Regions from separate parts of the Pseudomonas sp. XP1 genome, predicted to be linked through region 2. Evidence: predicted binding sites of a transcription regulator. Region 2 holds the regulator's gene; each other region holds the start of a gene.
The links. The regulator FliA, encoded in region 2, starts transcription of late flagellar genes. The targets are predictions, from matches to a motif close to CTAAAGTTTNNNNNNNNNNNGCCGNTAA.

Region 1 (9,592 bases), on a different contig from region 2:
CATTACCCAAGCCACCGAAGTAGGCACCGTCTATCGCCCCGACGAGCTCAAGGCAATCAGCGCCACCTGCAAGGAGCTGGGGCTGAACCTGCACATGGACGGCGCACGCTTCACCAATGCCTGTTCGTTCCTCGGCTGCAGCCCGGCAGAGCTGACGTGGAAGGCCGGCGTCGATGTACTGTGCTTTGGCGGCACCAAGAACGGCATGGCGGTGGGCGAGGCGATCCTGTTCTTCAACCGCCAACTGGCCGAGGACTTCGACTACCGCTGCAAGCAAGCCGGGCAGCTGGCATCGAAGATGCGCTTCCTGTCGGCGCCTTGGGTGGGCCTGCTTGAAGATGGCGCCTGGTTGCGCCATGGCGCGCATGCCAACCATTGCGCGCAGTTGCTCGCCTCGCTGGTGAGTGACTTGCCGGGGGTGGAGCTGATGTTCCCGGTGGAGGCCAACGGGGTGTTCCTGCAAATGCCGGAACACGCGATCGAGGCGCTGCGCGGCAGAGGGTGGCGGTTCTATACCTTCATTGGCAGTGGCGGGGCGCGGTTCATGTGCTCGTGGGATACCGAGGAAGAGCGGGTGCGCGAGCTGGCGGCGGATATCCGCAGCATCATCGGCGCCTGACAGGCCGCATTCGCGGGTAAACCCGCTCCCACTGGGATCGCGCAGGTTTCAATGCCTGTGGTGAACCTGTGGGAGCTACAGGTAAGCACTGCCCTCAAGAGCAATGATGAACCTGTGGGAGCGGGTTTACCCGCGAAGAAGCCAACACTGATCTAAAGCCTGAACCCACCCATCTGCCGCGCCAGGTCATCAGCCAAGCCTCGCAGCGCCTGGCACTCCTGCCGACAACCCTGCACCTCCGCTGCGGTCTCCCGCGCCAGGTCGGAAATCCCCTGCACCGTACGATTGATCTCCTCGGTCACCGCCGACTGCTCTTCGGTCGCAGTAGCTACCTGATGGTTCATGTCGCTGATGTGCTCCACCTGGTCAGTGATCGCACCCAGTGACGCCCCGGTGCGCTGGCTCGACTCCACCCCACTCCCCGTCGCCTGCTGCCCCGCCTGCATCGAACTCACCGCCGAACCCGCGCCCTGCTTCAGGCGCTGGATCATCTGCTGCACTTCGTCGGTGGAAAGCTGCGTGCGCCGGGCCAAGGTACGCACTTCATCAGCCACAACAGCAAACCCTCGCCCCATCTCCCCTGCCCTGGCCGCCTCGATGGCGGCATTCAGCGCCAGCAGGTTGGTTTGCTCGGAAATACTACGAATCACTGCTAGAACCTCGTCGATCGAGGCTACTTCATCGGCCAGCTGGCTGACAGCATCGGCCGCCTTGCCGATATCACCCGACATCCCTTCGATACCACGGATCGAGCGTTGCACCACTTCACGCGCCTGCAGGGCTTCGTCCCTCGCCGACTGCGAGGCCTGGGCCGCATCACCGGCATTGCGGGCAATGTCCTGCACTGTCAAACCCATTTCGTGCACGGCGGTAGCGACCATTTCGGTCATTTCCTGCTGGCGCCCGGAACGCTCGGCGGTGTTGTCCACCACCTGTGTCACCTGCTCGACCGCCAGGTGCAGCCGCTCGGAAGTGTGCAATACCTCGCCGATCAACCGGCGCTGGCTGTCCAGGAAGCGGTTGAAGCCACGCGCCAGGTCGCCCAGTTCGTCCAGGCGTGAATCGTCCAGCCGGTGGCTGAGATCACCCGCGCCACTGCCAATCTGCACCAGCGCCGCTGTGACACGGCGGATCGGCCGCACCAGGCCACGCGCCAACAGCACTACCAGCAGCAGCGACACCAGAGCCACGGCACCACCGATCAGGCTGGTCAGCCATACCGCCTGGTGCATTGGTGCGTAGATTTCCTCCTCGGGCACCTCGGCCACCAGGGTCCAGTTGAGGTCGCGCAGGGGCAGGCCGAGCGCCAGGTAGCTTTCGCCGTCACGGCTGAAGCGGCTGCTGCGCAGGCCTTCGCCGCCGGTCATCAGCACCTTGGCGGCGTCCGCACCGAGCTGTTCGGTGAGCTGGCGTTTGCCGCTGAAGGCAGGGTCCGGATGAACCTGGATCAGGCCATCGTTACGCACCAGGAACACCTTGCCGTGCTCGCCAAATTTGAAGTCATGGATCAGCTTCGACAGTTCTGTCATGCGCAGGCCCATGCCGGCGACACCGAGCAGTTGACCATCCTTTTCAACGCGATAGTCGATGAACAGCGCGAGCTCGCCGGTGGCACCGTCGATGTCGATGTTGATCAGGCGTTCGGCACCGCTGTCGATGTAGCCGTAGAACCATTTGTCCTTTGGGTTACTGCGGCTGAGGGTACGGTCCAGGCCATTCTCGTTGTAGTAGTGGCCGGTTTCGGTCGAGACGAACAAGGTGGTAAAAGCCTGGTTGCGCTGCTTGGCGGCGGTCAGGTATTCGATGAATGGAGCGGCCTGGGCGGGGTCTTCACCATCGGCAAGCCAGTCGCGCAGCAGAGTGTTGCCAGCAATATCCGCCGCCGCCACCAGCGGCTGGCCGAGCATGCGCTCGATGTCGTTGCGGATGGCCTCGATGCTGGCGGGCAGCGCGGTATCGACCAGGTAGCGTTCGGTGAGGCGGTTTAGCGCCACCGTGAAAATGATGACCACCACCAGAATACTCGCCAGCAGGGCGGCACCCATGCTGGTGATCAACTGCCACTGGATGCTCTTACGCCAGATACGCATGCCCTACTCCCCGCATAATTATTGTTTTGCGGAAAGTGTATACACTTGCGTATCCAGTTAATCCAGTGATCTGAAGCAGTCAGATGTCCTGTGGCGGCGCGCATACCCGCGAATGCGATGCAGAATGCACTGACGCATTCGCGGGTGAACCCGCTCCCACAGAGGGCGACGCAAGACCTTATTGTTCGGCTATGGTCCGCACGATTGCGTCCACCGTGGCGTCGATCTGCGCCTGGGTACGCTCCAGCGTCTTGCGGTGCTCATCCTGCAGCTCGATCTGCCGCGAACACAGATTCAGCGCTGCCAGCACCAGCAGCTTGTCGCCGATCAGGGTCGGGTACTGATGCTTGGTCTGGGCCAAGGCGGTGTTGAGCATCTGCACCGCCTGGGCCAGGGTCGCTTCCTGGCCTTCAGGCGCCTTGATCGAATAGTCGTTACCGAGGATCGACACGACATTGATTGGCTGCGCTCGCAGTGTCATGCGCCTACGACGCCGGCATTGGCGCGCTCGAGCAGGGCCTGCAGGCGTGCGGCGGTGCTGCCGTTCTTCTCTTCCTGCTCCATCAGCGACAGCTGCAGGGTTTCGTTCTCTTCCTTGGCCTGGGCCAGTTCCTGGCCGAGGGCGGTGTTCTGCTCGGTGAGTTGAGCGTTCTTCTGCATCAGGTCACTGACCAGTTGCTCGATTTGGTTCAGGGAAGCTTCCAGCATGGGTCTATCTCAGGTTGTTGCGAGGGGCGCACACGATAAAGAAAAGTGCGGCCCATCGCCATTAAATATCGGATTCACAAGGTGTCTAACCCGCAGATTGACAGAGTAACCGGCCCCTTGTTCCGACCTGGGTCAACCGCCGGTCAGGAAAAGGTTAGCAACCTCACAATTTTCGCCATCAGCACTCAAGACTGAGCAGTCACAACCGATAGCCCGGCAAGTCATGTTTTGTCGCACTTTGCGCCCCTTTTTTCCCTTGCCTGGATCGTTCTCTCCATGTCTCTACGCAATATGAACATCGCCCCGCGCGCGCTGCTCGGCTTCGCACTCATCGGCCTACTGATGCTTGGCCTCGGCATCTTCTCCCTCATCCAGATGGGCAACATCCGCCAGGCCGGCGTCGTCATCGAACAGGTCAGCGTGCCCAGCATCAAGATCCTCGACGAGCTCACTGCCCTGAACCTGCGCATGCGCACCCTCTCCTACCGCCTGCTGCTCAACCGCGAACCGGCAACTCAGCGCGAAACCCTGAGCCTGCTGGACGAGCGCAACAGCCAGATCGACCGTGCACGCCAGGCCTACCTGCCGATGATCGGAGCCGCCGACGAACAGGCTGCGTTCGATCAGTACGGCCAGTTGCTCAACCAGTACCGCCAGCTTGAGTCACGCATGCGTAGCCTGAGCCAGGCCGACCGCCTCGACGAACTGCGCGACCTGCTCAACCGCGACCTGCTGGCCAACTCCGAACAGATCAACAAGGTCATGGACACCTTGGTGCGCATCAACACCGACCAGACCCGCGCTACCAACGAGAAGGCCGCCAACCAGTACGCCGCTGCCTTCGCCTTGGTGATCGGTCTGCTGGTCGCCGCCACTGTGCTGACTTTCGTCTGCGCATTCCTGCTGACCCGCAGCATCGTCAAGCCGATCGAAGAAGCGCTCAAAAGCGCCGAACAGGTCGCCGACGGTGACCTGACCCACGTCATACACGCTGAAGGCACCGACGAAGCCGCCCGCCTGCTGCGTGCCATGGCACGCATGCAGGACAAGCTGCGAGACACCCTGCAACAGATCGCCGGCTCCGCCACCCAGCTGGCCTCGGCGGCCGAAGAGCTGAATGCCGTCACCGACGAAAGTGCCCGTGGCCTGCAGCAGCAGAACAACGAGATCGAGCAGGCTGCCACTGCGGTAACTGAAATGACCAGTGCTGTGGAAGAAGTCGCGCGCAATGCCGTGAGCACCTCGGAAGCGTCCAGTGAGGCCAGCCGCTCCACCGGTGATGGACGTGACCTGGTAATGGAGACCGTGGGTGCCATCGAGCGCATGAGTGGCGACGTGCAGGCCACTGCCAAGCTGATCACTCACTTGGCCGAACAGTCGCGCGATATAGGCAAGGTGCTAGACGTGATCCGTGGCTTGGCCGACCAGACCAACCTGCTGGCGCTGAACGCCGCGATCGAGGCGGCACGTGCCGGTGAGGCGGGCCGTGGCTTTGCCGTGGTGGCTGATGAGGTGCGGGCGCTGGCTCATCGTACCCAGCAGTCGACCAGTGAGATCGAGCGGATGATCGGCAGTATTCAAGGCGGTACGGAAGAAGCGGTGGAGTCGATGCGCACCAGCACCGAGCGTGCCGAATCCACCTTGAACATTGCCCGTGGCGCAGGCATGGCACTGGACACCATCGCCGGGGCGGTGGCGCAGATCAACGAGCGCAACCTGGTGATTGCCAGCGCGGCGGAAGAGCAGGCGCAGGTGGCGCGTGAAGTGGACCGCAACCTGGTGAACATCAATGACCTGTCGGTGCAGAGTGCTACCGGGGCGCATCAGACCAGTGCGGCGAGTGCGGAGTTGTCGCGGTTGGCCGTGGATCTGAATGGGCTGGTGGCGCGGTTCCGCACTTGAAACACCTGGGGCCGCCTTGCGGCCCATCGCCGGCAAGCCAGCTCCCACACCGACCGCACAACTCTCCTGGTTATGCAGTACCTGTGGGAGCCGCGCTTGCCGGCGATGGGCTGCAAGGCAGCCCCCTGCATTCCCGGATCAGTAATCGATCCGTACATCCCCTTTCGGCACGCTGCAGCACGACAGGATGTAGCCCTCGGCTTCGTCCTCTTCGGTAATGCCGCCGTTGTGCTCCATCTCCACTTCGCCACCCAGCTTGAGCACCTTGCAGGTACCGCAAATGCCCATGCCGCAGGCTTTCGGGATCATCAGGCCAACCTTGGCAGCCGCCGCGTGCACGGTCTCGCCCGGGGCGATCCGGATGCTCTTCTCGCTGCCGATGAACTCCACCAGGTTGAGGTCGGCTGCATCCAGCTCCGGTGCATCGGCAGCCTGCTCTGCATGCTCTACCGCATCGGCCTTGGCCTCGGGTGGCGTCGCGCCGAACGATTCCTCGTGATAGTTCTTCATGTCGAAGCCGACCGCTTCGAGCATGCGCTTGACCGCAGTCATGTATGGCGTCGGGCCGCAGCAGAACACAACGCGGTCCATGTAGTCCGGCGCGATCAGCTCCATCAGGCGCTGGTTGAGGTAACCGCGATAACCCGCCCACGGCTCACCCAGGCCATGCTTTTCACAAATGATGTGCAGGCTGAAATTGGGAATGCGCGAAGCCATCTGCTCCAGCTCGCGATGGTAGATGATGTCCTTCGGCGAACGGGCGCTGTGCACGAATACCATGTCGACATTGCCGTTGGTGTCGTAGAACCAGCGCGCCATCGACATGACCGGGGTGATCCCGACACCGCCCGAGAGGTACAGCACTTTCTGCGCTGGGAAGTCGATGGCGTTGAACAGCCCCACCGGGCCGTGCACCGGCAGCTCGGCGCCTTCGTGCATGGTGTCGTGGAGGAAGTTGGACACCAGGCCGCCTGGCACGCGCTTGACGGTGATCGAGAAGCTATAGGGTACCGACGGTGAACTGGAGATGGTGTAGGAGCGCATCACCGGCTTGCCTTCGATCTCCAGTTCCAGGGTGACGAACTGCCCTGGCTTGAAGAAGAACATGATCGGCTGGTCGGCCATGAAGCAGAAGGTGCGCACGTCCCAGGTCTCCTGGATGACCTTGACACAGCGCACGATGTGGCGGCCGTTGGCCCAGGTCTGGGTGGTGACCGGATTAAGGAAGGTATCGGACATGTTCATCTCCAGCAGCCGACTATCGGCCTTTTTATGGCTTGGATAATGCGCAAGCTGAAGACGACGTACATTCCTGCCAGCGACATCGGCGTGCTTATCGCGACCAGCCCCGCGCCACAAGGGCTGGCGCGTCGTAATTCAAATCGGCCATGTCGCCCATGGATACGGTTCATGACGCCTTCGGACGCACACTCCACGGCAAAACAACCAGCTGTTTCTTGATGAGCAGCCTTGCGGCACCACAACAACGATTAGCCACCTTTTGCCGGCCGCACACGGCCCCGAGGAATACACGATGGACGTCACCGCAACCCTGAGCCTGGGCGATCCACTGGAACCTGCACGCAAGGCCACCGCCGAGATGCTGCAGACCCGCGAGCGCACCTACTCGCTACCCCAGCCTTTCTACACCGACGAGCGTCTGTTCCAGATCGACATGCAGGAGATCTTCCAAAAGGAGTGGCTGATTGCGGGGCTGGTAAGCGAGATTCCGACAAAGGGCAACTTCCTGACCCTGCAGATCGGCAAGAACCCGATCATCGTGATCCGTGGCGCCGAGGGCAAAGTGCATGCCTTCCATAACGTGTGCCGCCACCGCGGCTCGCGTCTGTGCACCAGCGAAAAAGGCAAGGTGGCCAAGCTGGTCTGCCCCTACCACCAGTGGACCTACGAGCTGGATGGCCGCTTGCTGTTCGCCGGCACCGAAATGGGCGCCGACTTCGACATGAACCAGTACGGCCTCAAGCCTGTGAATGTGAAAGTTGCAGGCGGCTACATCTTTATCAGCCTGGCGGAAAACCCGCCCGCCATCGACGAGTTCCTGGCCACCCTGGACCACTACATGGAACCGTACGACATGGAAAACACCAAGGTGGCGGTACAAACCACCTTGATGGAAAAGGCCAACTGGAAGCTGGTGCTGGAAAACAACCGCGAGTGCTACCACTGCAACGGGTCGCACCCTGAGCTGCTGAAAACCCTGCTGGAGTGGGATGACACCAACGACCCACGCGCCGACCAGGCCTTCAAGGACCACGTAGCCGCCTCCGCCGCTGCCTGGGAAGCCGAGAAGATCCCGTACCTGCACAAGAGCCATGGCCTGCGTAACCGTATCGTGCGCATGCCGCTGCTCAAGGGGACCGTGTCGATGACCATGGATGGCAAGCAGGCATGCAAGAAGCTGATGGGCCGCATCAAGAACCCCGACCTGGGCTCTATGCGCATCCTGCACCTGCCACACTCCTGGAACCACTGCATGGGCGACCACATGATCGTGTTCACCGTGTGGCCGATCAGCGCCCAGGAAACCATGGTCACCACCAAGTGGCTGGTCCACAAGGATGCCGTGGAAGGCGTGGACTATGACCCTGAGCAGATGCGCAAGGTCTGGGACGCGACCAACGATCAGGACCGTCGCCTGGCCGAAGAAAACCAGCGCGGGATCAACTCCACTGCGTACCAGCCAGGGCCTTACTCGAAAACCTACGAGTTTGGCGTGGTCAACTTCATTGACTGGTACAGCCAGCGCTTGCTGAACAACCTGGGGGCGGAGCCGGCGGCGTATCTGAAGGAAGTTCAGGCGCAGTGATACACGCGAACCAAGCCTGTGGGTAACTCACAGGCTTGGTCTTCTCACCGTACTTCCGGATCTGCGCGACAATCTCCGTTGGCTTCATCCTCGATCTTACAAACCGGCATTTCCCGTCCCTTTTCTTAGCCGCTCCGCGGCGCCATCTTGTGCTTTCCCTTCCTGATTCGCCCGCTGAAAATCGTTCCAGGTCTCGGGCTGACGTTTTTCTTGATGTCGCGCCAGAGCATCGATCGGCGAACAGGCCCTGTGGAAAATACCGCCCGGCGCTCTTCCGCTAGCTTAAATCGCGAATTGAACGTTTTCTGACCAAACCTTTGAAAGCCTTGCTGATAAAGGCTTGGCGGCCTCCGCGAACACTTTTTCCACAGAGACACCAACAGAGTTTGTGGGCAATTGATTCGCTTTGTTCGATCTGGTTGTGGATAAGCGCCCCAAGGTCCTGATTATCGGAGATAAAGAAGACCTCATCCGGATTTGATCATTTTTGAACAAACCTACCGAAGCCTTTAACTACAAGGCCTACAGAAGCTATCAAACAGATTATCCACAGACCGGCTAACAGCGATTGTGGGCAAAATCAGGAGGGTGCTGGCGTGCGTTGCATGCGAAGGCAGGGATAAGACTGATCGTTTTTTGATCAAAAGCTTGGAGGCCACGTGATACAAGGGCTGTGACCATGCGCCAACACTTTATCCACACCTTGGCGAACAGATTTGGTGGGCAAAAACATTCGCTTGATACTGTGTATGGAATGTAGGAGCGGCCTTGTGCCGCGATGGGCCGCAGCGCGGCCCCAGGATCTCGACTACCAGTCAAGATTGCCGGGGCTGCTGCGCAACCCATCGCGACACAAGGCCGCTCCTACAACGGGACCGCGTGAGGCTCTAGCGCAGCACGCCTTCTTCCACCAACAGCTTGAGGATGGCCTCGGCGCCTTCCTGTGGCGAAACGTCCTTCAACACCTTGCCTCCGCCGCCACTGGCCTTGGCCGTCGCCGCCTTCATCCGGTCAGCACCGCTCTTGGCCTTGATAACCTTCAGCCGCTTGGGCCGTGGGCGGGCCGGTTGCAATTCGGCTTCAGTCAGCAATTCGTCTTCGACAATAGCTACGTTGCGTGCCGCCAACACACCCCGGCGTGCCGGCCCGAAAGCGCTCTGGCGCGGCTTGGGCGCAGCGTTATCCACAGTCGCCAGCAACGGCAGGCGCACCTTCAACCGACGCCGTTGACCGCGCGGCAGCGCCTGCAATACCTGGGCGGTGCCGTTGTCGATCGACTCCACTTCAGCCAACCCGACAATCAGCGGCCATCCGAGCTTTTCGGCCAGCAGGAAGGGCAACATGCCCGACCCCTCACCGGTCTCGGCCTGGCTGCCGGTCAGCACCAGCTGGGCCCCGGCGTCGCGCAGGTAATCCCCGAGCACGCCCAGCACATCCGCGCCGGCC
Region 2 (9,592 bases):
GGCCGGGCTCGGTCGGGGCAACCTGGGTGTGCCGCTGTTGCTGCTGGTGATGTTGGCAATGATGATGTTGCCGATACCGCCGTTCCTGCTCGACGTGTTCTTCACTTTCAACATCGCCCTGTCGATCGTGGTCCTGCTGGTCTGCGTCTACGCCTTGCGCCCGCTCGACTTCGCCGCGTTCCCTACCATCCTGCTGGTGGCCACGCTGTTGCGCCTGGCCCTTAACGTGGCTTCCACCCGGGTGGTGATGCTGCATGGCCAGGAGGGCCACGGCGCTGCCGGCAAGGTGATCCAGGCCTTCGGCGAGGTGGTGATCGGCGGTAACTACGTGGTCGGTGCCGTGGTGTTCGCCATCCTCATGATCATCAACTTCGTGGTGGTGACCAAGGGCGCCGGGCGTATCTCGGAAGTGAGCGCGCGTTTCACCCTCGACGCCATGCCCGGCAAGCAGATGGCCATCGACGCTGACCTCAACGCCGGCCTGATCGACCAGGCCCAGGCCAAGCACCGTCGTGCCGAAGTGGCGCAGGAAGCTGAGTTCTACGGTTCGATGGACGGTGCCAGCAAGTTCGTCCGCGGTGACGCCATCGCCGGCCTGCTGATCCTGTTCATCAACCTGATCGGCGGCATGCTGATCGGCATGCTGCAGCACGGCATGAGCTTTGGCGATGCCGGCAAGGTGTACGCCTTGCTGACCATCGGTGACGGTTTGGTGGCGCAATTGCCATCACTGTTGCTGTCCACCGCTGCCGCGATCATGGTCACCCGGGCCTCAGGCTCCGAGGACATGGGCAAGCTGATCAACCGGCAGATGTTCGATTCGCCCAAGGCCCTGGCGGTGTCCGCCGCACTGATGATCGTCATGGGCCTGGTGCCGGGCATGCCGCACGTGGCCTTCCTCAGCCTCGGCCTGCTGGCCGGTGGCGGCGCCTACCTGGTGTGGAAGAAGCAGCAGAAGGCCAAGGCGCAGGCGCTGCAAGAGGCGCAGCGCCAGCAGGACCTGCTGCCCTCGCCACAGCGCGCGCTGGAAACCAAGGAGCTGGGCTGGGACGACGTCACGCCGATCGACATGATTGGCCTGGAGGTCGGCTACCGGCTGATCCCCCTGGTCGATCGCAACCAGGGTGGCCAATTGCTTGCGCGGATCAAGGGCGTGCGCAAGAAGCTGTCGCAAGACCTGGGCTTCCTCATGCCCACGGTGCACATCCGCGACAACCTCGACCTGCAGCCCAGCGCTTATCGCCTGACCCTGATGGGGGTGATCCTGGCCGAGGCCGAGATCTACCCCGACCGCGAACTGGCAATCAACCCCGGGCAGGTGTTCGGTACCCTCAACGGCATTGCCGCGCGCGATCCGGCGTTCGGCCTTGAAGCCGTGTGGATCGATGTCGGCCAGCGCTCCCAGGCGCAGTCGCTGGGCTACACCGTGGTCGACGCCAGCACCGTGGTGGCCACCCACCTGAACCAGATCCTGCAGAAGCACTGCCACGAGCTGATCGGTCATGAAGAGGTCCAGCAACTGCTGCAGGTGTTGGCCAAGGCATCGCCTAAACTTGCAGAGGAGCTGGTGCCAGGTGTCATTTCCTTGTCGGGCCTGCTCAAGGTGCTGCAAGCGTTGTTGTCGGAACAGGTGCCTGTGCGCGATATTCGCAGTATCGCCGAGGCGATCGCGAACAACGCCGGCAAGAGTCAAGATACCGCCGCACTGGTGGCGGCGGTGCGCGTCGGATTGTGTCGCGCCATCGTGCAAAGCATTGTCGGCGTTGAGTCGGAGCTGCCAGTGATTACCCTGGAGCCAAGGTTGGAACAGATTTTGCTCAATAGTCTGCAAAGGGCCGGGCAAGGTCAGGAAGACGGTGTTCTTCTGGAGCCGAGCATGGCCGAGAAGCTGCAGCGTTCGCTGATCGAGGCGGCCCAGCGCCAGGAAATGCAGGGCCAGCCGGCCATTCTCCTGGTCGCCGGCCCGATCCGCGCCATGCTGTCGCGTTTCGGTCGCCTGGCTGTACCGAATTTGCATGTTCTGGCGTATCAGGAAATACCGGACAACAAGCAAGTCACCATCGTTGCCACCGTGGGCCCTAATGGCTGAGGTAGGGGATAATGCAAGTTAAGCGATTTTTCGCCGCCGATATGCGTCAGGCCATGAAGCTGGTCCGTGACGAGCTGGGCGCCGATGCCGCGATCATCGGCAACCGTCGCATCGCCGGCGGTGTCGAGCTGACGGCCGCGCTGGACTACAAGCTGTCCGCCCTGGCCCCGCGTGTGCCCAACGCCGAACTGGAAGAAGAGCTGCGCAAGACCCATACGCGCATCGCCACCGCCCAGGCCGAGCTGGGTCACCGCCAGGACAGCAGCGACAACAACCGCCAGTTGTTCGCCGGGCAGTCGCTGACCGCCGCCGAGCCGTTGATCGAACCGCACGTCGATGCGCCCGAGGCCGCAGCTGCAGCCCCGGCGCCGGCACCGGTCGACCCGCGCCTGTTCGATGCCATGCGCTCCGAACTGTCGGGCCTGCGCGAGCTGCTGGAAGTGCAGCTCGGCTCGCTGGCCTGGAACCAGTTGCAGGGCAGCAAGCCGCAGCAGGCCACTGTCTGGCGCAGGCTGCAGCGCATCGGCCTGTCCGGGCCGATCGCCCGTGAGCTGCTGGACCTGACTGCCGAGATCGACGAGCCACGCCAGGCCTGGCGCATGCTGCTGGCGCACCTTGCGCGGATGATCGAAATCCCCGAAGTCGAGCCGATCGAAGAGGGCGGTGTGATCGCCATGGTCGGCCCGGCCGGCATGGGCAAGACCACCACCCTGGCCAAGCTGGCGGCCCGCTACGTGCTCAAGTACGGCGCGCAGAACCTGGCGCTGGTGAGCATGGACAGTTTCCGCATCGGTGCCCAGGAGCAGCTCAAGACTCTGGGTCGCATCCTCAACGTACCGGTGACCTACGTCGACCCGGGCCAGTCGCTGGCTGCGGCGCTGGAGCCGCTGCTGCGCAAGCGCGTGGTGCTGATCGATACCGCCGGCCTGCAGGCCAGCGACCCGGCCCTGCGCATGCAGCTGGACACCCTGGCCGGGCGTGGCATCGCCGCGAAGAACTACCTGGTGCTGGCCACTACCAGCCAGAAGCAGGTGCTGACTGCCGCCTACCACAGCTACAAGCGCTGCGGCCTGGCCGGTTGCATCCTGACCAAACTCGATGAAACGGCGAGCCTTGGCGACGTGCTGAGCCTTGCCATCAGTCATGAACTGCCGGTGGCCTACCTGACAGATGGGCCGCGCATTCCTGACGACGTGCACCTGCCTCGAGGGCACCAGTTGGTCTCCCGCGCGGTCAATGTGCAGCAACAGGACGAGCCCAGCGAAGAGGCCATGGCCGACATGTTCGCTGATCTCTATCACAACCCACGGCGAGCGGGTTGATGATGAAGCGTGTGCAAGGTAGCTATGCCAAAGGGTACGCAGAATTGCCCTACGTGTGGCCTGAGTCCCAGCGAGACAAGGTAAAGAACAGACATGGGTAGCATGCATCCCGTACAGGTGATCGCCGTGACCGGTGGCAAAGGTGGCGTCGGCAAGACTAACGTTTCAGTGAACCTGTCCCTGGCGCTGGCCGAGCTTGGCCGCAGGGTCATGCTGCTCGACGCCGACCTGGGCCTGGCCAATGTCGATGTGTTGCTGGGCCTTACCCCCAAGCGGACCCTGGCCGATGTCATCGAAGGTCGCTGCGAGCTGCGCGATGTGATGTTGCAGGGCCCCGGTGGCGTGCGCATCGTGCCGGCTGCCTCGGGCACGCAGAGCATGGTGCACCTGGCCCCGGCCCAGCATGCCGGGCTGATCCAGGCGTTCAGCGAAGTCGGCGACAACCTCGACGTGCTGGTGATCGATACTGCTGCCGGTATCGGTGATTCGGTGGTCAGCTTCGTCCGCGCCGCCCAGGAAGTGCTGCTGGTGGTATGCGACGAACCCACCTCGATCACCGATGCCTACGCCCTGATCAAGCTGCTCAACCGCGACTACGGCATGAACCGTTTCCGGGTGCTGGCCAACATGGCGCAGAGTCCGCAGGAGGGCCGCAACCTGTTCGCCAAACTGACCAAGGTCACCGACCGCTTCCTCGACGTTGCCCTGCAGTACGTGGGCGCCGTGCCGTATGACGAGTGCGTGCGCAAGGCCGTGCAGAAGCAGCGCGCCGTATACGAAGCCTTCCCACGCTCCAAATGCGCGCTGGCCTTCAAGGCGATTGCCCAGAAGGTCGACAGCTGGCCGCTGCCGGCCAACCCGCGCGGCCATCTGGAGTTCTTTGTCGAGCGCCTGGTGCAGCCCACCAGCGCGGGACCTGTGCTATGAACGCCAGCGGTTTCAAGATGTACAGCCGGGCGTCGAAAGACGCCCAGTACGAGCTGATCGAGCGCTACGCCCCGCTGGTCAAGCGCATCGCCTACCACCTGCTGGCGCGGCTGCCAGCCAATGTGCAGGTCGAGGACCTGATCCAGGCCGGCATGATCGGCCTGCTGGAAGTGGCCAACAAGTACGACGCCAGCAAGGGCGCCAGCTTCGAAACCTACGCCGGCATTCGCATTCGCGGGGCCATGCTCGATGAAGTGCGCAAGGGCGATTGGGCACCGCGTTCGGTGCACCGCAACACCCGCATGGTCAGCGACGCGATGCGTGCGGTTGAAGCCCGAACCGGTCGTGACGCTAAAGATCATGAAGTTGCTGCCGAACTCCAATTGAGTCTCGATGATTACTACGGGATCTTGAACGATACCCTGGGCAGCCGCCTGTTCAGCTTCGACGACCTGCTGCAGGACGGCGAGCACGAAGGGCTGCATGAGGATGGCGCCAGTGGCCAGGTGGAACCTGCGCGTGGCCTGGAAGACGAGCGCTTCCAGGCTGCCCTGACCGAGGCCATCGCCAACCTGCCGGAGCGTGAGCGCCTGGTGCTGGCGCTGTACTACGACGAAGAGCTGAACCTCAAGGAAATTGGTGAGGTGCTGGGGGTCAGCGAGTCGCGGGTCAGCCAGTTGCACAGCCAGTGTGCCGCGCGCCTGCGCAGCCGCCTGGGGGAATGGCGGGCGCGTTGAGCCCGCTGTCGTTGCAGTCGTTTTCTACGTTGTACCGAATTGTGAATGCGCGCTCGGGGCCGAGCGCGTTTGAGACTGCTTGGAGGTCTACTTGAACAAAGACATGAAAATCCTCATCGTTGACGACTTTTCGACGATGCGGCGGATCATCAAGAACCTGTTGCGTGACCTGGGCTTCACCAACACCGAAGAAGCCGATGACGGCACCACGGCGCTGCCGATGCTGGAGAACGGCCACTATGACTTCCTGGTGACCGACTGGAACATGCCCGGCATGTCCGGTATCGACCTGCTGCGCAAGGTGCGTGCCCACGATCGCCTGAAAACCATGCCGGTGCTGATGGTGACCGCCGAAGCCAAGCGCGACCAGATCATCGAAGCGGCCCAGGCCGGCGTCAATGGCTACGTTGTGAAGCCGTTCACCGCCCAGGTGCTCAAAGAAAAGATCGAGAAGATCTTCGAACGCGTCAACGGCTGAGTCACGTCAGGGGGCGCGCCATGGATTCATCACAAACGTCTTTGGGCGAGTTCGAATCGACCCTGAAGAAGCATGCCCAGGAGCTGGTCGAAAGCCTGGAGCGTGGCCGTTTCGGCGAGGCGGTGCAGCTGATTCACGAGCTGAACCAGACCCGTGATCGCGGCCTGTACCAGGAAGTCGGCAAGCTGACCCGCGAGCTGCATAGTGCCATCGTCAGTTTCCAGATCGACCCGACCATGCCGCAGGCCGAGGAGGTGTCGCAGATAACCGACGCCACCGAGCGCCTGTCGTACGTGGTCAGGCTCACCGAGGGCGCGGCCAACCGCACCATGGACCTGGTCGAGGAAAGCACCCCGGTGCTCAACGACCTGGCCAGCGAGGCCGAGGCCCTGAGCACCGACTGGCAGCGTTTCATGCGCCGCGAAGTGGCTGCGCCGGAGTTCCGAGACCTGGTCAAGCGCGTCGACAGTTTCCTGACGCTCAGCGCCGAAGGTAACCGCAAGGTCGCCGGCCACCTCAACGACATTCTGCTGGCCCAGGACTATCAGGACCTGACCGGCCAGGTGATCAAGCGCGTCACCACCCTGGTCACCGAGGTGGAAAGCAACCTGCTCAAACTGGTGTTGATGGCCAGCCAGGTCGACCGCTTTGCGGGCATCCAGCATGACCACGATCAACTGCGCGCAGAAAAAGATCGAGAAAAACATCCGACTCGGGGTGAAGGTCCGCAGATTCATGCCGATAAGCGTGAAGATGTCGTGTCCGGTCAGGACGATGTCGATGATCTGCTGTCCAGCCTGGGTTTTTAAGGAGCACGTTTGATGAGCTTCGGCGCCGATGAAGAAATCCTCCAGGATTTCCTGGTAGAAGCCGGCGAAATTCTTGAGCAACTGTCCGAGCAACTGGTCGAGCTGGAAAGCCGGCCCGACGATGCCGACCTGCTCAATGCGATCTTTCGCGGTTTCCACACTGTAAAAGGGGGCGCCGGCTTCCTTCAGCTGAACGAGCTGGTGGAGTGCTGCCATATCGCCGAGAACGTGTTCGACGTCCTGCGCAAAGGTGAGCGCCGGGTCGACGCGGAACTGATGGATGTGGTGCTCGAGGCACTGGACACGGTCAACAGCATGTTTGGCCAGGTGCGCGAGCGCGCCGAAGTGACCCCGGCTACCCCCGAGCTGCTGGCCGCGCTGTCGCGCCTGGCCGAGCCGGGCGGCGCAGAAGCCGTCGAGGCGCCTGCCGCTGCGGCACCGGAGCCGGTTGCCGAAGCGCCGGTGGAAGAGCAGGACATCACCGACAGCGAGTTCGAACAACTGCTCGATTCGCTCGATGCGGTCAAGGCACAAGCTGCGGCCGACGAGCAGATGCAGGGCGAGACCGTCAGCAGCGCAGGTGACGAAATCAGCGACGCCGAGTTCGAGTCGCTGCTCGACCAGTTGCACGGCAAAGGCCAGTTCAGCGCCGAGGTTGCCGCGCAGCCGGTTGCCAGCGCGCCGGAAGCGGCCAGCGACGAAATTACCGACGCCGAGTTCGAATCGCTGCTGGACCAGTTGCATGGCAAGGGTACCTTCCAGGCCGATGCCTTGCCTGGTGCCAAGGCGCCGGCGCCTGCTGCAACTGACACCAGTGCAGCCAGCGATGAAATCAGCGAGCACGAGTTCGAGGCGCTGCTGGACCAGTTGCACGGCAAGGGCAAGTTCGGTGGCGATGTTGCCGCCGTCGAAGCCCCGGCTGCAGCCAAGGCGCAAGCGCCGGTCGTGGCCAAGGCCGACAGCCAGCCCGTGGCCAAGCCAGCAGCAGCTGCGCCGGCACCGGCGCCTGCCAGCAAACCTGCCGCAGCACCTCGCGCCCCGGCCCCGGCCGCCGACAAGCATGGTGCCAGTGAAGCGGAAACCACCGTGCGGGTCGATACCGCGCGCCTGGACGAGATCATGAACATGGTCGGCGAACTGGTGCTGGTGCGTAACCGCCTGGTGCGCCTGGGGCTGAACAGCGGTGACGAGGCCATGTCCAAGGCGGTGTCCAACCTCGACGTGGTCACCGCCGACCTGCAGACCGCGGTGATGAAAACCCGCATGCAGCCGATCAAGAAAGTCTTCGGCCGCTTCCCGCGCCTGGTGCGCGACCTGGCCCGCCAGCTCAAGAAGGAGATCAACCTGGAGCTGGTCGGCGAAGAGACCGACCTCGACAAGAACCTGGTCGAGGCCCTGGCCGACCCGTTGGTGCACCTGGTGCGCAACGCCGTCGACCATGGCGTGGAAATGCCCGAAGAGCGTGAAGCCGCCGGCAAGGCGCGCACCGGCCGGGTGGTGCTGTCGGCCGAGCAGGAAGGCGATCACATCCTGCTGTCGATCTCTGACGACGGCAAGGGCATGGACCCCAACATCCTGCGTGCCAAGGCCGTGGAAAAGGGCCTGATGGACAAGGACGCCGCCGATCGCCTGAGCGAGTCGGACTGCTACAACCTTATCTTCGCCCCGGGCTTCTCGACCAAGACCGAGATTTCCGATGTGTCCGGCCGCGGTGTGGGCATGGACGTGGTGAAGACCAAGATCTCCCAGCTCAACGGCTCGATCAACATCTTCTCGGCCAAGGGCCAGGGCTCGAAGATCGTCATCAAGGTGCCGCTGACCCTGGCGATCATGCCCACCCTGATGGTGATGCTGGGCAACCAGGCGTTCGCCTTCCCGCTGGTCAACGTCAACGAGATCTTCCACCTCGACCTGTCGCGTACCAACGTGGTCGACGGCCAGGAAGTGGTGATCGTGCGCGACAAGGCGCTGCCGCTGTTCTACCTCAAGCGCTGGCTGGTCCAGGGCCAGGTGCACGAAGAGCAGCATGAGGGCCACGTGGTGATCCTGTCGGTCGGTACCCAGCGTATCGGCTTTGTCGTCGATCAACTGGTTGGCCAGGAAGAAGTGGTAATCAAGCCGCTGGGCAAGATGCTGCAGGGCACCCCGGGCATGTCCGGGGCCACCATCACCGGCGACGGTCGCATTGCGTTGATTCTCGACGTCCCGAGCATGCTCAAGCGTTACGCCGCGCGGCGTATTTGATTTCGGTGGCGCACCCTGGCGGGTTGCGCCACCTAATGGAGTGTTTATGGCAGTCAAGGTCCTGGTGGTGGATGATTCCGGTTTCTTCCGCCGCCGCGTCTCGGAAATCCTCTCAGCGGATCCGACGATCCAGGTAGTGGGTACCGCGACCAACGGCAAGGAAGCAATCGACCAGGCGCTGGCGCTCAAGCCCGATGTCATCACCATGGACTACGAAATGCCCATGATGGATGGCATCACCGCAGTGCGGCACATCATGCAGCGCTGCCCGACGCCGGTGTTGATGTTCTCGTCGCTGACCCATGAAGGCGCCCGTGTCACCCTCGATGCGCTGGATGCCGGTGCGGTGGATTACCTGCCGAAAAACTTCGAGGACATCTCGCGCAACCCCGACAAGGTCAAGCAACTGCTGTGCGAGAAGGTGCATACCATTTCCCGCAGCAACCGCCGTTTTGGCAGCTACGCCAGCCCCGCGCCGGTTGCCGCACCAGCGCCGGCAGGCAGCAGCCACGCACCCGCCAGCGGTTTCGCCAGCCCGGCAGCGGCGCGTACGCCTGCGCCTGCGCGTGCGGCGGCCCCGGCGGCAGCGCCAGCACACTCGCCGGCACCCAAGCGCAAGCCATACAAGTTGGTGGCCATCGGCACCTCCACCGGCGGCCCGGTCGCCCTTCAGCGCGTGCTGACCCAGCTGCCGGCCAACTTCCCGGCGCCGATCGTGCTCATCCAGCACATGCCGGCGGCGTTCACCAAGGCCTTTGCCGAACGCCTGGACAAACTGTGCCGCATCAGCGTCAAGGAAGCCGAGGACGGCGACATGCTGCGCCCGGGCCTGGCCCTGCTGGCCCCAGGTGGCAAGCAGATGATGATCGACGGCCGTGGCACGGTGAAGATCCTGCCCGGTGACGAGCGCCTGAACTACAAGCCGTGCGTGGACATCACCTTCGGCTCGGCGGCCAAGTCGTATGGCGACAAGGTACTGTCGGTGG
Region 3 (9,592 bases), on a different contig from region 2:
TCGTCGAACGGCTGCGCACCGCGGAACTTAAAAGGCAACCTTATGTCGTATCCGCACTCAAGCTCCCCCCTGCGCCTTCTGGAGGCGAAACAAACATGAAAAAAACCCTGGTAGCCGTCTTTACTTGTGCCCTGGCGCTCGGCGCAACTGCATTGTTGCCTGCCGATGTCTCGCCGATTGGTTCCGCATATGCCAAAGGTAATGGCAATGGCGGCGGCAAAGGTGGGTTCAATGGTAATGGCGCCGGCTACGAGAGTGATCATGCCGGCAAGGCCACCCGCAACCATGGCGAGAGCGGCAATCACTATGGCAGCCTGCGCAATGATGACAACGGCCGTGGCACTACCCGGTCCGGTATTGCCCATTCCAAGGAACACAACAAGGCCGGGCGCTCCTCTTCGAAGCATGATCGATAACTGAAAGCGCACATGGCGTGCCCGCGAACCGGACGATGCGGTTGGTGGATGGCACCGGCTGCGCCGGTGTTCGGGGGCTCGCCCGCGCCTGCAGTCTGGTGCCCGCCAGACCTCAGACCCTGAACCGCCCTACCAACGCCGTCATCTCCCCCACCAACCCCGACAACGCCTTGCTCGCCTCACTGGTCTGCTGCGCCCCCGCTGCCGAGGATGTCGACAGCTCGCGAATGTTCAGCAGGTTGCGGTCCACCTCTCGCGCCACCTGGGCCTGCTCTTCGGCTGCGCTGGCAATCACCAGGTTACGCTCGTTGATCTCGCCGATCGCACTGTAGATACCCTCCAGCACCTGCCCCGAAGCCAGGGTCACGTCCAGTGTCGACTGGGCGCGGCTGGTACTGGCCTGCATCGAGGCCACGGCCGCTTCGGTACCCGCCTGCACGCGCCCGATCATCTGCTCGATTTCCTGGGTCGACTGTTGCGTGCGGTACGCCAACGTACGCACTTCATCGGCCACCACCGCAAAGCCGCGCCCGGCTTCGCCGGCACGGGCGGCCTCGATGGCGGCATTGAGCGCCAGAAGGTTGGTTTGCTCGGACACCGAGCGAATCACTTCCAGCACCTTGCCGATATCCCGCACCTGCCCGACCAGTTGCTCCAGATGAGCGCTGCTGGCCTGGATTTCCCGAGTCATGGCCTCGGTGCCGTCGATGTTGTCGCTGACTTGCCGCCGGCTTTGCGCTGCCAGCTGGTTGGATTCGCTGGTGGTCTGCGAGGTGGTGATGGCATTGCGCGCGACCTCCTCCACGGCCGTGGTCATTTCGGTGACGGCGGTGGCGGCCTGCTCAAGCTCCTGGCCCTGCTGGCGCAGGTTGTTGGCACTTTCCTCGGTGACGGTATTCAACGCCGCGGCAGCTGCGTCCAGTTGCCTGGCACAGCTGCTGATCTGCCCCAGGGTGTCGCGCTGGCTCTGCTGCATGCGTTCAAGTTCATGGAACAGCTGGCCGATCTCGTTACCGCCCTGCCCCTGCACCGGCACGCTCAGGTCGCCACCGGCAATGCGCTGGAAGTGCCGCCCTGCTTCGCGCAGCGGGTGCAGCACGCGCTGGGCAACAAAGGCCCAGCACAGCACCGCCAACAACAGCGTCACGCCCAACAGCCCCAGGCTCAGCAATTGCGCACGCGCCAGGCGCCGGTCGGATTCCAGCATGATCTGCTGACCGCGCTCACTCAATGCCCCTACCAGTTGCTGGCGCAAAGCCTGCAGCCGGCCCATGGCGTTACCGGCGTCGGTATTGACCTTGAAATACTGCTCGAGCGAACGTTGACGGGTTGCCTCACGCTGCCCCGCGACCGCCTTGGCGTACTCTCCATAGGTGGCCTGCAGGGCGGTTGCCAGCGCGTGCAGCCCAGGCTCGCGGGCGTTTTCGACAAACTCGTCCACCAGCTTCTGGCTCTTGTCGTTCAGCTCGACCGACATCGCCATGCGCTTGCTGGCACTTTCCTCATGGCCACCCAACTGCTCGATGAAGCCTGAAGATACATTGGCGCTGGCGCGAATCGCCATCAGCAACGCATTGTTCAACCGGTCCGACTGGTGCGCGGTCTGGTCCAGTTCGTTGATCTGCTGGTCGCTACCCACCGCAGCCCGCCAGGCACTGACGGTGGAAAACAGCAGGGTCACGCTGAACAGCGACAGCACCCAGAACATTCCGGTGCGGATCTTCAGGTTGGCAAGCATGCGGGCAGTACTCCTTGTTGGCACCACTTCTGGTCGATGATTCGACGGTGGGTGTGCTGCTATCGGAGGTACTGCCCCAGGCTTGAGGCGCCGGAGTGCGGTTTTGGGCGGTAACCGAACAGATGTTGTCGAGGCAAAGACCGGGCTACAGGCAACAAATCGACCAGGCGGGAACTTCAACGCTCGGACTCGGTCGATAACATCCCCTCGCCCTCAAGCCAAGGGCTTGCCCAAGCCCTGCCGAGTCTGCCGCCGATGCCCAGCACACCTGTTCTGTCGACCTTGCTCCTGTTATTCAGCACAATCACGGCACAGGGCGCATTGGCTGGTGAACGCTACGCGCCCGCACGCAGCAACAATGCCTCGACCGTGCTGATCGAAACCGCCTCGCAACAGTATGCCGACGGCCAACTGGACAAGGCGGCGGCCACCCTGGAGCGCGCGCTGCACATTCAGCCGAACAACCCGGCAACGCTGCACTACCTTGGCGTTTTGCGCCTGCAGCAAGGGCAGTATGAACAGGCCGAAACGCTGGCGCTGCGCTCCAACCTGCGGGTGGGCAACAATCACGCCCTGCGCAGCCGCAACCTGCAGTTGATAGAAGCCGCGCACAAGGCCCAAGGCTCCGGCATGCTGCCGACGGCTGCACACTGACGGTGATCAGACGCTGCGCGTCAGCCCACCATCGACCTGCTTTGCACCCACGCGCATTACCCGGTAAAGTCGGCGCCAGGGCGCTGGCTGCGCCTGCGGTCCGCGCCAAGGGGTTTCCCGAGCCATGCGTCATCATATTTCCATACCAGCTCCCGGCTTGTCGGCGGACCGAGCCCCAAAGGAGTTGGCATGCCCGCCATCAATGCATCCCGCCACCACGGCCTGCTCGACCTGCCCGCCTTGCGCAAACGTGCCAAACGCTTGCTCACCGCCCTGAAAAACGACGAGGCCGACGACACCCGCGAGCAGCTGCGCGCGCTCGGCCTGTCCGGCCCTGACTACCGGCTTGCCGATACCCAATGGCTGGTGGCCCGCCAGGCCGGCTTTGCCAGCTGGCCCAAGCTCAAGGCCCATGCCGATGCCGTCGCTTTCGCGGCACGCCACCCTGGCTTCACCGCCGATGACGAAGCAGCCGTGCAGCATTGGCGCTGCGGCAACGACATCGCCCACAGCTTGCGCACGGCCGGTTTTGCCGGTGCGTTCCAGATGTTCGACGACCCCATGGTCATGGGGCCCGTCTGCGCACTGCCCGAGGAACAGTATTGGCAGGTTCGGGCCGCTTACATACAGCAGGCGTTCAACCTGAGCATCCAGGACGTCGAGCAACGCCTAGCGGCGCAACGCACCGCCCTGGCCGGGTTGAACAGCGACAGCAAGATCGTGCTGTGGTGCGAGGGTGACGCTTACGACCAGCTGTTCCTGATCCGCGTACTCGCCAGCCTGCCCAGCCTGCCGCGCCGCTTGGAGCTGATCGAAATCACCCAAGTACCTGGCGTCGAGCGCTTCATCGGTATCGGCCAGCTGGCCCCGGACCTGCTCGCCTGGCTATGGCCACAACGTCGCGCGCTGGGTGAGGACGTGCTGGCCCTGGCCCGGCAGACATGGGCGGCCTATACCGCGCCTGACCCAAGGGCCTGGGCTGCCCTGGCGGACATCCAGCATGCCGCCTTGCCATCGCTGGGCCGGGCCCTTGCGCGGCAACTTCAGGAGCTGCCGGGGGCGAACGACGGTTTGAGCCTCACCGAGCGCCTGCTATTACGCGTTCTGGAGTCACACGGCGAGCTGCCGGCCGGACGTGCGTTTGCCCAGTTGATGATGCAGGATGAACCCCTGCCTTACCTGGGCGACATGATGTTCCATGTTTTGCTGCAGCCCCTGATCCATGCACCGCACCCGCTGCTGCTGGAAGGCCCGGGCGAGTCTTGGGCACAACGGCCGTTGCGGCTGACCGCTCTTGCCGAGCAGCTGCTCGCGGGGCAGGCGCATTGGCTTGACCACAACCCTGCGCAGCGATGGGTGGGTGGAGTGCTTATCAATGCCGCGGACAAGCCCTGGGTGGTCAGCGAACAGGGCGAAGTATGGCAGCGCAAATAGCCCGCTCGAGCCTGATCAGGTAAAGCGGTGGATGGCACCGGCAAGTCAGCTCTCATGGAACTGCCCATCACTCATTGCATTAGCAGGGATCCTGTGGGAGCGGCTTTAGCCGCGAACACCGGCGCAGCCGGTGCCATGCAGCGCGTTGGATTCTTCGCGGCTAAAGCCGCTCCCACAGGGTACGCGGACCGCTTGCGAATTCAGTTCTTTACTCGACAGTGCAGCCCAAAGGGCTGGGCGATCTAGCTTTCAGAGCTTGAGCAACACCGTCGCGCCTACGGGACCGATGTTGCAATCGCCTTCGCCGCTTGCGCCAAACGTTGTGTAGCCAGCCGGATTTCATCCATGTCCAGCGAGGCGAAACCAAGGCGCAAGGCATTTTCCGCATGACCAAACGGCGAAAACTGCCGGCCACTGCGTACCACCAGGTCCAACTCCAACGCCTTGCCAACCAACTGATCCACATCGATTCCGTCAGCAAACCTCACCCACAGCGCCAACCCACCTTCCGGCTCGCGCACGGTTACCTGCTCGCCAAAGGCATCGCGCAAGCAAGCCAGCAGGGTCTCTCGACGTCGGCGATACTCCCGGTTAACCCGACGCAAGTGCTTCTTCAGCTCGCCATCATTGATCAAGTCCGCCAGCATCTGCTGCATCACCGCATCGCCCTGCCCCAGGGTCAGCGTCGCCCTGCGTTCGAGCGCCGCGGCCACCTCCGCCGGCGCCACGATGAAACTGCAACGGAACGTACTGCCCAGGGACTTGGACAATGAGCCAATGTAGATCACGTGCCGCTGCTGACGGTCGCTGGCCAACGGCAGGTAAGGCCGACCGGCGAAGTGGTACTCATGGTCGTAGTCTTCCTCGACCACGCAAAAGGCGTGCTGCCGCGCCAGCTCCAGCAACTGCTGCCGGCGCCCGGCAGGCAGGCTGACCGTGGTCGGGAACTGGTGATGGGGAGTGATGTACAGCATGCGCACCTGGTGCAGCCGGCAAAGTGCATCGATCTGCTCGACCCGGCAGCCCTCGTCATCCAGCTCCACGGTCACCAGCCGGGCGCCCAGCTGGCGGAAGATCTCCCACGCGGGCGGATAGCTCAGGCGTTCGACCAGCACAACGTCACCGGGCTTGAGCAGCACGCTGGCCACCAGGTACAGCGACATCTGCACGCCCTGGGTCAGGCAGATATGCTCGGCGCCAACGTTCAGGCTGCGATTGTTCCGCAGCATGTCGGCCAAGGCGCTGCGCAGGGAGTGGCTGCTGCACGCGCTGCCATGGCGCACGGTGTTGGCGGCAAAGCTGTTGCGCAAGGCATTACGGTAATAACGGTGCAGAACGGTCTGCGGCAGCAGGCGGTGGTCACAGGCGCCGTTGTCGAAGAACAGCGCACCCGGCCGATTCTGCTGCGCGGCAGCCTGTTCGTTGGCCGCGAAGTAGGCAACGGCAGGCTCCTCCTGTAGCACCAGGGCAAAGGGCTGCGCTGCATCGGGCTCGGCCAGCGTACCAGCCGCCAGCTGCCGACTGACGAAGGTGCCACGGCGCTGCACGCTTTCCAGCCAGCCTTTGGTCTCGGCTTCCTCGTAGGCGAGGATCACCGTCTTGCGGTTGACGTTCAGCAGTTGCGCCATTTCCCGCGTGCCGGGCAACGGCGTGCCGGGGCGCAGGCGGCCCTCGGAGATCGCGGCTACCAGACCCTCGACGATCTGCCTGTACGAAGCCTGCGGCTGCGCCCCGTCGAGCTTGAGCAGTGGCTGCCATTTGCGAAGCTGGACCATGTGAATTAACCGAAACTGGAGGTTCTACTGGTCCTGGACTATAGCAACAATCGAACCTCCACTTGCCCCGAGGTGCCCATGCAGAACCGCCACGTGATTGAATTGTCGCCCTCGGGCAAAACCTTCGACGCCAGCCAGGAGCTGCTGCTCGATGCCATGCTCGCCAGCGGCCTGCCGGTGCCCTTCTCCTGCCGCCGCGGCGCCTGCGGGTCTTGCAAGGTCAAGGTGGTGGCAGGGCAGTATCGGCACAAGCAGCGGACGGCAGACATGCCCGCGCCCTGCTACCCCCTCGCCGCCGACGAAATGTTGCTGTGCCAGAGCCATGCCTGCAGCGACATGCGCCTGGAGATCCCCGGCTGGTCCCTGGAAACCCAGGTGCTGGAAATCCACGCGCAGGTTCATGGCAAACGCGAACTGAGCGCCGATATCATCGAACTGGTGCTGCAGCCTGCACAGCCGTTGGCGGCAAGGGCTGGCCAGTACGTACGCTTTCGGCTCGACAACGGTGATAGCCGCTGTTTTTCCATAGCCAACCTCCCTGCCCAGGACCAAGGGCAACTGGTGTTTCACATCCGCAAGGTAAGCGGCGGCCTGTTTACCGAACGCCTGCTGCCAACCCTGCAAGCAGGTGACACCTTGAAACTTGAAGGGCCGGTGGGCGCCTGCACCTGGCAGCACGAGGACCAGCGGCCCCTGGTGCTGTTCGCCACTGGCACAGGTTACGCCGGCATCAAGCCATTGCTGCTGACCGCCCTGGCAGGTGATGCCGAGGTCACGTTGTACTGGGGCGGCAGATCGGACGCCGACTTCTATGACCGTGAGTTTCTCGAGAAGGCCAGCCGTGCACACGCTCACTTTCGCTGGCACCCGGTGCTGTCGGACCAGGCGCGCGTGCAGCAGGTGGCGCTGGCCCAGGCCCATCGCTGGGCCGACACCCAGGTCTATGCCTGCGGCAATGTCACGATGATCAGCCAGGTTCGCGAGCAGTGCCTAGCAGCAGGCCTGCAGCCCCATCGTTTTGTCGCGGAGGCTTTCGTTGCCAGCGGCGCACAGGCGCCCGAGGCGTCAACAGCCAGCCCATTGCACCCGGAGCTGGAAAAAGTCGGCCCGCGCTACTCGCTGGACGGCATGCTCGCTGCCCGCGAGCAGTCGGTACGGGCCGTGACGGCTATCGCCAGCCAGCTGAAAGTCGGCATGACCACCGCCCAGGCGCTGGAGATGGCCGCGCAAACCTTGCAGGCGATGGGCGCATCGCACACCTGGCACCCGACCTACATCCGCTTTGGCGACGACACCGTGCGCACGCCACGCCAAGGCATTGATCTGCAACGTGTATTACGTAACACGGATATCGTCGTGGTCGATGTCGGCCCGGTATGGGATGGCTATGAGGGCGACTATGGCGACACCTTCGTGTTCGGCCAACACGAGCTGCACCACGCCTGCGTCAAGGCACTGCATGAAGTGTTCGACGAAACCCGCCAGGCCTGGGGCCATGGCCTGACCGGGCGCGAGCTGTACGACTTCGCCGAGCGCAGTGCCCAGGCAAAAGGCTGGCAGCTGGAGCGCAATCTGGCCGGGCATCGCATCGCCGACTTCCCGCATGTGCTGTATGGGCAGGACAAACTGGCCGAGGTGGAAATCGTCCCGAGCGAAGTGGTGTGGGTGCTGGAGATCCAGCTGTGCCACCCTAGCGAGCCGGTCGGAGCGTTTTTCGAAGACATCCTGATTGGCGAGGCCAGGCCGCTCTCATAGATTCAGCAAGGCCCTGGCTAGCCCTTTGGGCTGCGCTGTCGAGTAGAGAACGGAATTCGCAAGCGATCCGCATACCCTGTGGGAGCGGCTTTAGCCGCGAAGAATTCAACGCGCTGCATGGCACCGGCTGCGCCGGTGTTCGCGGCTAAAGCCGCTCCCACAGGGGCCCTGCTGATTCAATGAGTCATATGCCCTTCTATCTCAAGCACCGAGCGAATCCAGCACGCCTTGCAGCTTGCCCCGGGTCATCTCGGTGCACGGCTGCATGGGCTCGCGCAGTTCGTCGCTCATCAGCCCCTGTAGCTGCAAGGCCGCCTTGACCACAGCCGGGTTCGGCTCGGCAAAGGCCATCTTCATCCACGGCAGCAACTGGTAGAACGTGCCGCGCGCGGCTAACCAGTCGCCATGGTCGACCTGCTGCAGCATGCGCACGTACAGGGCGGCGCGTACATGCGCCGAAGCCGAAATGGCCCCTGCACCACCCAGGCACAGGTTGTTGAAGATCTGCGCGTCCTCACCGGCCAGCACCTGGGCGTGGCCGTCCTGGATCAGGGCCATGGTGGTCTCGCTGTCGCCGCTGCAGTCCTTCACCGCCGCGATGCGCGGGTGGCGCACGATGCGGCGCAGGGTTTCACGCTCGATGCGTACCCCGGTGCGGTAGGGGATGTCGTAGACGATCACCGGCACGCTGGCGGCATCCGCCACGGTGCTGAAGAACGCCTCGATGCCGGCCTGCGAAGGCCGGATGTAGCACGGTGCAGGGACCAGCAGCCCGCCAATGTCGCGCCGCTGGATTTCAGCCTGGAAGGCCAACAGCTCGCGCAGGTTGTAGCCCGACAGGCCCATCACCACCCTGCCCGGCTCCACCCAGGCCAGCACGGCATCCAGCATGGCCAGTTGCTCGGCCTTGGACAGCGCCGCAGCCTCGCCCGTGGTACCGCATACCACAAAACCGGCCACACCATCTTCGAGCAGCTTCTTCACCAGCTTTTCCAGGGCGGCGAAGTCGATTTCATTGGCGCGCATTGGTGTGACGAGGGCGATCCAGATACCACGGAAATTCGACATGCAAAAACTCCTGATGTTGACCGAAAGTCAGCGTCAGCAGGGCGAAGAGTCGAAGTGGTCTGGCAGGGATACCTGGCGCCTTCTGTCTCGTCAGCCCACCTGACGAGACAGCGCGCCTCGGTCAGATGAGCGGCTGTTTCTTGGATTTCTTGGCAACGGCAACGCACGCGCCTGCCTGGGCGATGAAGCCCGAAGCGAAAATGGCGTGGTTGGAAATGGACATGCCGGCAAGCCCGTTGCGTGGATATGGCTGGATAATGGTGGCGCGGCGTACCCGGTGTCAACACCGAGATCGCCAACCCATTGGGCTGCGCTTTTGCCCAGGGAAGTGAATTCACAAGCGGTGCACGTACCCTGCAGGTCCGATCTTGCACAAGAGGCATTTGATCAATCCAGCAGCCACCCGGCATCGCCCTCGTCCAGCCCCCCCCCGTGATCCGTCCTGTCACCTTTACGCGCCACGGCCGCGCCTTCGATCAGGAAATGCTCAGCCCCACTTTCGATCACGGCGCCGCACGTGGTCCGATCCCCCACCCTGGCAACCGCCCTGCCATTGAAGGTGTACGTGGCACTGCCGCTTTCTACCTGGTTGGTGCCATGTAGCGGGCAGACATGTCGATGACCTACAAGTACGACAGGGTTCATTGAGCTTCTCCTTCTGATGGCCCAGTACGCGATTCACGGTCCATTTCCTGAGGCCAATCAACCTTCGGCGCCAGGCAGTGCATGTGGCTGAGGCCATCGTCATCGTT

Region 1: a site for FliA is predicted at 3,602-3,629, ahead of ACK1U9_RS09265 (methyl-accepting chemotaxis protein). Genes of this name have one in related genera too.
Region 3: a site for FliA is predicted at 2,214-2,241, ahead of ACK1U9_RS00645 (methyl-accepting chemotaxis protein). Genes of this name have one in related genera too.

What each region holds. Positions count from the first base shown of each region.
Region 1 covers NZ_JBNRIJ010000007.1:140,920-150,511, forward strand. The annotation lists gene ACK1U9_RS09240 (threonine aldolase family protein) at 1-619, shown strand, start outside; gene ACK1U9_RS09245 (methyl-accepting chemotaxis protein) at 772-1,509, opposite strand; partial or broken gene ACK1U9_RS09250 (HAMP domain-containing protein) at 1,636-2,709, opposite strand; gene ACK1U9_RS09255 (cell division protein ZapA) at 2,888-3,190, opposite strand; gene ACK1U9_RS09260 (hypothetical protein) at 3,187-3,417, opposite strand; gene ACK1U9_RS09265 (methyl-accepting chemotaxis protein) at 3,694-5,319, shown strand; gene gbcB (glycine-betaine demethylase subunit GbcB) at 5,458-6,558, opposite strand; gene gbcA (glycine-betaine demethylase subunit GbcA) at 6,854-8,146, shown strand; gene etfB (electron transfer flavoprotein subunit beta) at 9,034-9,592, opposite strand, start outside.
Region 2 covers NZ_JBNRIJ010000002.1:191,979-201,570, forward strand. The annotation lists gene flhA (flagellar biosynthesis protein FlhA) at 1-2,089, shown strand, start outside; gene flhF (flagellar biosynthesis protein FlhF) at 2,101-3,411, shown strand; gene fleN (flagellar synthesis regulator FleN) at 3,505-4,338, shown strand; gene fliA (RNA polymerase sigma factor FliA) at 4,335-5,075, shown strand; gene ACK1U9_RS03225 (chemotaxis response regulator CheY) at 5,179-5,553, shown strand; gene ACK1U9_RS03230 (protein phosphatase CheZ) at 5,574-6,362, shown strand; gene ACK1U9_RS03235 (chemotaxis protein CheA) at 6,375-8,606, shown strand; gene ACK1U9_RS03240 (protein-glutamate methylesterase/protein-glutamine glutaminase) at 8,653-9,592, shown strand, end outside.
Region 3 covers NZ_JBNRIJ010000001.1:153,545-163,136, reverse strand. The annotation lists gene ACK1U9_RS00650 (hypothetical protein) at 96-416, shown strand; gene ACK1U9_RS00645 (methyl-accepting chemotaxis protein) at 529-2,154, opposite strand; gene ACK1U9_RS00640 (tetratricopeptide repeat protein) at 2,476-2,808, shown strand; gene ACK1U9_RS00635 (DUF1835 domain-containing protein) at 2,998-4,242, shown strand; gene pdxR (MocR-like pyridoxine biosynthesis transcription factor PdxR) at 4,518-6,017, opposite strand; gene ACK1U9_RS00625 (M24 family metallopeptidase) at 6,096-7,772, shown strand; gene dapA (4-hydroxy-tetrahydrodipicolinate synthase) at 7,974-8,840, opposite strand; gene ACK1U9_RS00615 (PAAR domain-containing protein) at 9,228-9,485, opposite strand; gene ACK1U9_RS00610 (DUF6708 domain-containing protein) at 9,482-9,592, opposite strand, start outside.